DNA from 3 places in the Tumebacillus algifaecis genome. Region 2 is predicted to be linked to each of the others. Evidence: predicted binding sites of a transcription regulator. Region 2 holds the regulator's gene; each other region holds the start of a gene.
What was found. Region 2 encodes LexA, which represses DNA repair genes until DNA is damaged. Its sites were predicted from a motif close to CGAACATATGTTCG; they were not measured.
Positions count from the first base shown of each region.

Region 1: the regulator LexA is predicted to act here: its motif matches at 1,799-1,812, upstream of recA (recombinase RecA).
Region 3: the regulator LexA is predicted to act here: its motif matches at 1,735-1,748, upstream of dinB (DNA polymerase IV).

Region 1 covers NZ_CP022657.1:2,805,516-2,808,770, reverse strand. Annotated here, with positions in the region: gene CIG75_RS11590 (competence/damage-inducible protein A) at 1-158, shown strand, start outside; gene CIG75_RS11585 (DEAD/DEAH box helicase) at 169-1,749, shown strand; gene recA (recombinase RecA) at 1,945-2,988, shown strand; gene CIG75_RS11575 (regulatory protein RecX) at 2,999-3,255, shown strand, end outside.
Region 2 covers NZ_CP022657.1:2,275,769-2,279,023, reverse strand. Annotated here, with positions in the region: gene CIG75_RS10105 (class I adenylate-forming enzyme family protein) at 1-164, opposite strand, end outside; gene fabG (3-oxoacyl-ACP reductase FabG) at 164-904, opposite strand; gene lexA (transcriptional repressor LexA) at 1,144-1,767, shown strand; gene glnA (type I glutamate--ammonia ligase) at 1,865-3,199, opposite strand.
Region 3 covers NZ_CP022657.1:4,446,307-4,449,561, reverse strand. Annotated here, with positions in the region: gene CIG75_RS20130 (hypothetical protein) at 70-447, opposite strand; gene dinB (DNA polymerase IV) at 498-1,694, opposite strand; gene CIG75_RS20120 (YheC/YheD family endospore coat-associated protein) at 1,879-2,931, opposite strand; gene hslO (Hsp33 family molecular chaperone HslO) at 3,132-3,255, shown strand, end outside.

The DNA.
Region 1 (3,255 bases), 530 kb from region 2:
AGAAGCCGGTCGGGCTGGTCTATCTCGCGGTGGCAGGTCCTAACGGCAGTACGGTGCAGCAACACCAATGGAAACATGGGGATCGCAACCAAATCCGTTTGCGGGCGGCAAAAACGGCTCTTTACAGCTTGATCCAACGTCTCCAGAACGAAAGGTGATCATACGCATATGACGACATTTTTTGAACTGAACCTTGGCAAGAAGATTCAACAGGCGATCAGCGATATGGGCTTTGAAGAGCCATCTCCGATTCAAGCGCAGTGCATCCCGGTCGTACTCACCGGCAGCGACGTGATCGGGCAAGCGCAGACCGGAACGGGCAAGACGGCTGCGTTTGGCATTCCGCTGATCGAGATGGCTGGTCCTAGCAAGCATGTGCAGGCTTTGATTTTAACACCGACCCGCGAATTGGCGATTCAAGTCGCAGGGGAGCTGCGCAAGATCGCGAAATACAAGCGCACCCGCACGTTGCCGATCTACGGCGGGCAATCGATCGGCTCGCAGATTCGAACGCTTCAGCAAGGTGTGCAGATCGTCATCGGGACCCCAGGCCGGATCTTAGACCATCTGCGCCGCGGCACGCTCAAGCTTGACAAGTTGAAGACGCTGGTGCTGGACGAAGCGGATGAGATGCTCGATATGGGTTTTATCGAGGATATTGAAGCGATTCTAAAAGAGACACCTGAAGATCGGCAGACGTTGCTCTTCTCGGCGACGATGCCGTATGAGGTGAAAAACCTCTCCAAGCGCTACATGAATAATCCGCAGAATGTATCGATCAATCGCGGTGAGGTGACTGTGCCGCTGATCGAGCAGGTCTACTACAAAGTATTGGAGCGCACGAAGCTGGAGAGCTTGTCGCGAATCATCGATTCAGAAGAGGTGGAGCTAGGTATCATCTTCTGCCGTACCAAGCGCGGCGTCGATGAATTGACCGATGCGTTGATGAGCAGGGGCTATCTGGCCGACGGTCTCCACGGCGATTTGTCACAGGCGCAGCGCGACCGCGTCATGCGCAAGTTCCGCCACACAGAGATTCAACTGCTCGTCGCAACCGATGTGGCAGCTCGCGGGATCGACGTGGAAAACGTGACGCACGTCATCAACTTTGATATTCCGCAAGACCCGGAATCGTATGTGCACCGCATCGGTCGAACCGGTCGTGCTGGCAAGCACGGGTTGGCGCTGACGCTGGTCACTCCGCCTGAGTTCAAACTGCTCAAACAGATCGAAAAGGAGACCAAGGCGAAACTGATCTCCAAAGAGGTGCCGTCTTTAGCCGATGTGGCAGAGCGGCAGACGGAGATCTGGCGCGACCGTCTGGTGCGTACGATGCAGGATGGAAAACTGGCAACCTACCGTGCGATTCTCTCGGGTCTCGTCGATGAATTCGATCCGCTCGATCTGGCCGCCGCGGCGCTGAAACTGGCGAGCGGTGAGGATTTTGAGGCGCAAGAGAGCGATTACAACTTTGGTGAAACGGGTGGAGCACCGGGCATGGTTCGCTTCTTCCTGAACATCGGACGCAGTGCAAAAATCGGTCCGAGCGACCTCGTCAAACTGATCTCCGAGGAAGCGGGCATCCCAGGCGGTGCGATCGGTAAGATCGACATCTTTGAGAAGTTCACTTTTGTTGAGGTGCAGGAAGAATCTGCGCCGTTCGTATTTGAAGCGTTGCGCAAATCGCGTATCAACGGCTCCCGAATCAATTTGGAACCGGCCAGACCGCGTGAGCGCGCGCGTAAATAGCATGACGAACAGCCCCTGTACAGTCAGGGGCTGTTTCCTTGAAAACAGGAGAACAAATGTTTGCTTTTTCTCTCCGGTTGCAGTACAATAAAAGCAGGGATTGAGGAATCGAACGCGAATCTGTTTGAGATTCGTGAGAGGAATAGAATAAGGGGAGTGTAACCATTGTCTAACGATCGTAAAGCGGCATTGGATATGGCGTTGCGTCAGATTGAGAAACAGTTCGGTAAAGGTTCTGTCATGCGTCTAGGAGAAGCTGCTTCCAGCTACAACGTGGAAACGGTCTCGACCGGTTCGCTTGCTGTTGATATTGCACTCGGTGTCGGCGGGTTCCCGCGTGGCCGCATCATCGAAGTGTATGGACCGGAATCTTCTGGTAAAACGACTGTCACCTTGCATGCGATCGCAGAGGTCCAGCGCACGGGCGGCCAAGCGGCATTTATCGATGCGGAGCACGCGCTCGACCCGGTCTACGCGCAAAAGCTCGGTGTCAACATCGACGAACTGCTGATCGCGCAGCCGGATACTGGTGAACAAGCGTTGGAAATCGCCGAAGCTTTGGTGCGCTCCGGCGCGGTCGATATCGTGGTTGTGGACTCCGTTGCAGCGCTCGTTCCAAAGGCAGAGATTGAAGGCGATATGGGTGACTCCCACGTCGGTCTGCAAGCGCGTCTGATGTCTCAAGCGCTACGCAAACTGGCAGGTGCGATCAACAAATCGAAAACGATCGCGATTTTCATCAACCAGATTCGTGAAAAAGTAGGCGTGATGTTCGGCAACCCGGAAACTACTTCCGGCGGCCGCGCGCTCAAGTTCTACTCCACCGTTCGTCTGGAAGTGCGTCGTGCCGAAGTGCTCAAGCAAGGCAATGACATGGTTGGCAGCCGCACCAAGATCAAAGTGGTGAAGAACAAGGTTGCACCGCCGTTCAAACAAGCGGAGGTTGACCTGATGTTTGGTGAAGGCATCTCCCGTGAAGGCACACTGGTCGATATGGGGACCGATCTGGACATCATCAACAAATCGGGCGCTTGGTACTCCTATGAAGGGGAACGTCTCGGTCAAGGTCGTGAGAACGCGAAGCAGTTCTTGAAAGACCACCCCGAGTTGGCTAACAAGATCGATGGACTGATTCGTGAGCACTATCAAGTAGGCAAAGTACAAGCGCCTGATTTCAAGGCAACGGCTGAAGAGTTGGCAGACCAAGAAGCGGACGAACTGCTCGACCTCGACCTGTAAGGTGTATTCGATGCAGGAGAAAAAGAAACAAGAGCAACCGGAATTTCGGGGCGGTCAAGTGACCGCCCTTTCTGTGCAAAAAGCAAGTCCAGACCGTCTCAATCTGTTTATCGATGAACAATTCCTGATGGGTGTGCGTCGGGAAGTGGCAGTTCAGCACCAGTTGAAAAAAGGGATGCAGGTCACGGCGGAACTTATGCAGGATGTATGGCGGGATGAGGTGGTGTTCAAAGCGAAGGATGCTGCTGTTCACTACCTCTCATTCCG
Region 2 (3,255 bases):
CCAGGCCCGATACCCTGTTGTTGCATCCAACTGGCCAGTCGGTTCACACGAAGGTGCAACTCCGCATAGGTGAGGCGCAGGCCCGTACCCGCCTCGACCACCGCCGTCTTGGCGGGAGTGAGACGGGCGCGGCCTTCCAGCCATGGAAACCGCGCCGTCCCCATCAGAAGCTCAAGCCTCCATCGACAGCAAGCACCGCGCCGTTAATAAAGCTCGCTTCATCGGAGGCCAGGAACAGATAGGCATTCGCGATGTCGCGCGGCTGACCGAGGCGGCGCAAAGGGGTCTGTTGCTTCATCACATCAAGCACTTTATCCGGAACCTTATCGGTCATGTTGGTGGTGACAAAGCCCGGTGCGACCGCGTTGACGCGCACGCCTTTCGGACCGAGTTCTTTGGCCCACGTCTTGGTCATGCCGACCACCCCTGCCTTGGTTGCAGAGTAGTTGGTCTGACCGACATTGCCGTACTGAGCGACGACCGAGGCCGCATTGAGGATGACCCCGCTACCTTGTGCCATCATCACTTTAGCAGCCGCTTGGGTGCAAAGAAAAACGCCAGTCAGATTGATCGCGATCACCTGATCCCACTGCGCTTGCTCCAGTTTGACCAAAAAACCGTCGCGGGTGATGCCAGCATTGTTGACGAGAATGTCCACACGGCCAAAATGTTCAACAGCAGCCGCTACGACCTGCTCCGCATCATGGGACGACGACACGTCCGCTTTTATAAAATGAGCCTCTGCGCCAAGTCCGCGCAGCTCTTTAACGACAGCCAATCCGTTTGCTTCATCAAAATCGGCGATGATCAGCTTTGCCCCCTGTTGCGCGAACAAGAGTGCTGTCTCCTTGCCGATCCCGTTTGCTCCGCCTGTGATGATCGCTGATTTGTCCTGTAACCGCATTGATCGATCCCTCCATCATGTACACGTTCTAATGACACGTTCTGTTAATGAAAATTATACCACGCATTGTTACAGGGCAGTTGCAAGGGTCAAAACTCAGCCAAGGGTGAGCAAAATAAGAACTTACGTTTGTATCCGCTACCAACCTGTGGTATAATTTCATCAACAATGAATTGGCGAACATATTTTCCCATCATCATATAGTGCTCATACCATGTAGTTGAGGAGTGTTTCTTGCAATGATCAAGCTGTCCAAGCGGCAACAGGAAATCATGGAGTTTATCAAAAGAGAAGTCAAAGACAAAGGGTATCCCCCATCGGTTCGTGAAATCGGTGAAGCGGTCGGACTGGCCTCCAGTTCCACCGTGCACGGTCACCTCGCCCGCTTGGAGCAGAAGGGCCTGATCCGCCGTGACCCGACCAAGCCACGCGCCATCGAGGTGCTTGACGAGGACCAAGCGACCGACTCCCGTTTTGAATATTCGACCGTGATGGCCCCGATCGTTGGCCGTGTAACGGCAGGCTTGCCGATCACCGCGATCGAAAACGTGGAAGACTACTTCCCGTTGCCAACTCGCTTTGTTGGTGACAGCAATGTATTCCTCCTGAACGTCGTCGGTGAATCGATGATCGATGCAGGGATCTACGACGGCGACCTCGTCATCGTCCGCCAGCAAGCTACCGCACACAACGGTGAAATTGTCGTCGCCATGACGGAGGACGATGAAGCGACCGTCAAGCGCTTCTACCGCGAAGCTGATCATATCCGCTTACAGCCGGAGAACCCGACCATGGAAGCGATGCACTACCGCAACGTCACGATCCTCGGCAAAGTGGTCGGCGTGTTTCGCGGAATTATGTAAACCTACTATCCTTCCGCCCGCTTTGGGCGGTTTTTTTATTTGTCGATCATCCAACACAATCAAAAAAACCTGCCCACAAGGGCAGGTTTTTTACTTCTTAGTACATGGTCAAGTATTGGTTGCGCTCCCATTCGGTGACGGTTGTGCGGAACATATCCCATTCGATTTGCTTCGCTTCGACAAAATGTGTGACGACATGTTCGCCAAGAGCGCCGACCATGATTTCGTCAGCCAGCAGTTCGTCGATCGCCTCTTTCAGCGAAGCCGGCAAGGAGTGGATGCCATTTTCCAAACGCTCTTCTTCGTTCATGACATAGATGTTGCGGTTGACCGGATCGGCCAGCGGCAGATCGCGACGAATGCCATCCAGACCTGCTTGCAACAGCGCTGCCAGTACGAGGTACGGGTTGCACGCCGGGTCGGGGTTGCGGACTTCAATCCGAGTGGACAGACCGCGGGATGCCGGGATGCGAACGAGCGGCGAGCGGTTTTTTGCAGACCATGCGATGTAGCACGGCGCTTCATAGCCCGGAACGAGTCGCTTGTAGGAGTTGACCGTCGGGTTGGTGATCGCTGCAAAACCGCGCGCATGCAACAACACCCCGGCCAAGAAGTGTTTCGCAGTTTCGGACAAACCGAGTTCATCGCTTTCATCGTAGAAGGAATTGGTGTTCCCTTGGAACAACGACAGGTGGCAATGCATCCCCGAGCCGTTGATACCAAAGATCGGCTTCGGCATGAAGGTCGCATGCAGGCCATGTTTGCGGGCGATCGTTTTGACTACCAGTTTGAAGGTCATGATGTTGTCAGCCGCGGTGACAGCATCCGTATATTTGAAGTCGATCTCATGCTGACCGACTGCAACTTCATGGTGAGAGGCTTCGATCTCAAAGCCCATCTCTTCGAGCGTCAGCACGATTTCACGGCGGCAGTTTTCACCGAGATCCACCGGTGCGAGGTCGAAGTAACCGCCTTGGTCGTTAACCTCGGTGGTGATATTCCCTTGACCGTCGAGCTTGAAGAGGAAGAATTCCGGCTCCGGACCGACGTTCATCGTATCAAAGCCCAGCGCTTTTGCATCTTCCAGCGCGCGCTTGAGCGTGGAACGCGGGTCGCCTTGGAACGGCGTGCCGTCCGGCATGTAGATGTCGCAGATCAGGCGAGCAACTTTGTAACCTTTTTCCGTTTCCCACGGAAAGATCAGCCAGGTGTTGAGATCCGGGTAGAGGTACATATCGGACTCTTCGATGCGAACAAAGCCATCAATTGAGGAGCCATCGAACATCATCTTGTTATCCAACGCTTTCTCAAGCTGGGAGACCGGGATTTCGACGTTCTTGATCACGCCGAGCAAATCGGTAAATTGCAGTCGGATGTAACGCACATTCTCTTCTTTGGCCATGCGTTTGATGTCTTCTACTGTGTAGCTCATTTCTGGTTCTCCTCCTCAGGCTCCATCCTCATGCGGGATGAATGCTCTATGTTTAT
Region 3 (3,255 bases), 2.2 Mb from region 2:
AAACCGCCGGAACGGTTTTTGTGACACAAAAAAGGACATGACGCAAAAAAAGTGCGTCATGCCAAGTGTTTACGCGCCAAACGTGTTATATCCGAACAGTCCGCCGAGGATGCCCGCGATGCAGATGGCGCCTAGATACAGCCGAAGCAGTTGCGCCCGCTCTTTGGGCGGCAGGGAGTTGCGCACCTCTTCAATCTTCTGCGAGTTGCGGATCAGGACGAGCAGTGAGGAGAGGACACCGATGGTGCCGAACAAAAACGCAGGACCGAAGCCAACCCATTTGCAGAGCAGTGCGAGTAACAGAGCGCCAAGCCCGATCAGGTACAGGTACTTGTCCGCTTGGGCAAACTTTTTCTGTTTGGAGCGCACCAAGACGGTGTAAAGGTTAAGCAAGATGGCTGCGATCAGCATGAATTGGATCATCGTCGAAAAGGTATGGGTTGCCATGTCGATCCTCCTGTATTATCAGAATTTTATATCTATTATATTATACAGGATTACGAGTCATTGCGCTTGATCAATCTGGCACGAGTGAGAATATTTTCGCCAAATTTGTCCTTCAGTTTATCGACCGTTTTGGACAGTTCCTGTTGGCGCGGATCAGGGGTGGAGATCGGCGCATCATCGAACAGGCTGAGCTGTTTCGTGTGTGTTTCGCCCGCCGGGACCAGTCCGCCGATCGAGACCCCGATCAGTCGGATCGCATCGCTTGGGGTGAGGGCGCATTTGGCGAGCAGCGTTTTGACCGGTTCATAGAGGATCAGTTCCAAACAGGTAGGAATCTCCAGCGTGTGGCTGCGCGTGATCGTGCGAAAGGGGGCGTAGCGCAGTTTTAAGGTGATGGTTCGCCCTTCCAAACCGGCTTGTCGCAACCTGCGGGCGACCTTTTCCGCTTGGCCGAGCAGGGTGGTTTCGAGAAAAGACAGATCGCGCACATCTTCGGCAAATGTCGTTTCGTGTCCGATCGATTTGGCTTCGCGCTGTGTTTCGACGGGGCGATCGTCGATGCCGTTGGCGAGCAGATAAAGGTGATCGGCAAAATCGCCGAGGTGCATGCGCATCCGCTTGAGATCCATCTGTGCGACATCGCCGATCGTTTTCAAACCGAGCCGAAGCAGTTGTTCCGCACTTTTGGCCCCGACGCCCCACAGGCGGTTGACCGGCAGATGGTGGATGCGGGCGACCAGATCGTCCGGGGTGAGCACGACCAGCCCATTCGGCTTGTCGAGATCGGAGCCGAGCTTGGCGAGGAATTTGTTGGGGGCGACGCCGACCGATGCAGTCAGGCCCAACTCTGCGCTGATTTCGCGCTTGAGGCGCTCGGCGATCATCACCCCGTCGCCAAACAGCTTGCGGCTTCCGGTCACATCGAGAAACGCTTCATCGACCGACAGCTTTTCGATCAGCGGGGTGTAGCGTTCGAGGATCGCAAACATCTGGCGCGAGACGAGGCTGTATTTTTTCATATTGGGAAAGAGGAAAATGCCGTCCGGACAGAGCCGCTTGGCCTGTGCAGTGGGCATGGCGGAGCGGACGCCAAACGTTCGCGCTTCATAGGAGCAGGTGGAAACGACGCCACGCCCTTCGGCCGACCCGCCGATGATCACCGGACGCCCGCGCAGTTCGGGCGCATCGCGCTGCTCGACCGATGCGAAAAATGCGTCCATGTCTAGGTGTAGAATCGTTCGTTCCATGCGCCATGCCCCCTCTTTTCCTTATTGATCCGATTTGATCCGAACAAGTGTTTCCTTTCTTCCAGCATAACAAAAAAACCGCTCCGACTCTAGTCGGAAACGGTTTTCCTCCAAATGTTTACAGCGCGAGACTCGACATGCCAAGTCATGGCCAGACGATCGATCGACACAGGCGGGACAGTGATCAGAGCAGCGTCTTACAGAACTCGGCCAGATAGGTGTAGGCCGTGTGGCGATCATCCAGCGACAGCACTTGCCTTCCCGGTCGCGGGTTGATGTCGAGCGGATAGAGGCGGCCCGCTTCGGTCAGCCCGATGTCGATGCCGAGAAAGGCCAGCGTCGGGCGCAGCGGGGTGAGCGCTTGGGCGGTCCGGACGGCGACCGCTTCGATCTGCTCGCGGCTGGGCATCGCGATGTGTTGTTGGCGCATCTCCGCCGCCAACCACCGAAGCGTCTCGGTGCGGCCACCTTGAGCCAAGTTGGTCACCGCCTGACCCGATTTGCCTACGCGTGGCACGGTCGCCACCGGGCGCCAGACTTTCTCGCCATCGCGAAAGAGCACGACGCGCAGGTCGATTTTGCTCCCCTCCGCTTCGACAAGGTCGAGTCCTTGCTGGATCAGGTGCCGTTCCTGCTGCAACCGTTTGGCGATCAGTTTGCGGAGCGCTGGAGCGCCAAGGGTCTGCCTGTGCTGTTCTGTCACGTCATAACGTCCGTCCGCTGTGCGACCGATGCGCGTCACGCCGCGCCCTTTAGAGCCGCGGGCAGGTTTGATGAACACGGTGGAATGACGGGCGAGCCAGTTTTCCACATCGTCCGATCGGCCCAGCACCGCCGTCTCCGGCAGGTAAGGCTGAAGCGGTGCAAACGCTGTGAGAGCGCGCCAAACGCCGCGCTTGTCGGGCAGTCGTGGGTTGACCACTGGGATATGATGTTGCTTTAAGGCTCGTTTGGCCAGCACATAGCGAGGGTCGGTGCGGGCGAGATGAACATACACTTGATCGACGACCACCGTGGGCAGCGGAGCCGTCCCGATGTGCCACGTCCCATCTGTACGCAGCCAGAAGCCGCGCATCGTGCGCTTATGAGGGGAGATGGCGTGCGGATGGAAAAAAAGCACCTGCCAATCGGCCGCGCGTCCTGCCGCTGCGAGCAGTTGCCAGGTCGGTGACAGCTTGCTTTTGGCATGGAATTTCGGGAGGTCGGTCGTCATCAGGCCGAGCAGAGGTTGGTTCAATCGGCTCACCCTCCTGTGCGGGGTTGCTCACCTATCTTATGAAAGAAAGCGGCACAGTGACTCACCATTTTCAAGCGACATCGTATACTTACAACAGCAGAAGGAACATGCTAACATAGAGAAAGCGGTTGGGGTGGGCAAGATTTTCCAACCACACAACAGGTTGTTGAACCGGTTAGTTTTGGGGAGGAATAAACAAGATGAACGATTATTTGGTACGCGCAACTGCACTCGATGGGAAACTGCGCGCGTTTGCATGTATAACGACAGAACTTGTCCGTGAGCTTTCGGACCGCAACAATGCGCTGGCGCTGGCCAGTGCCG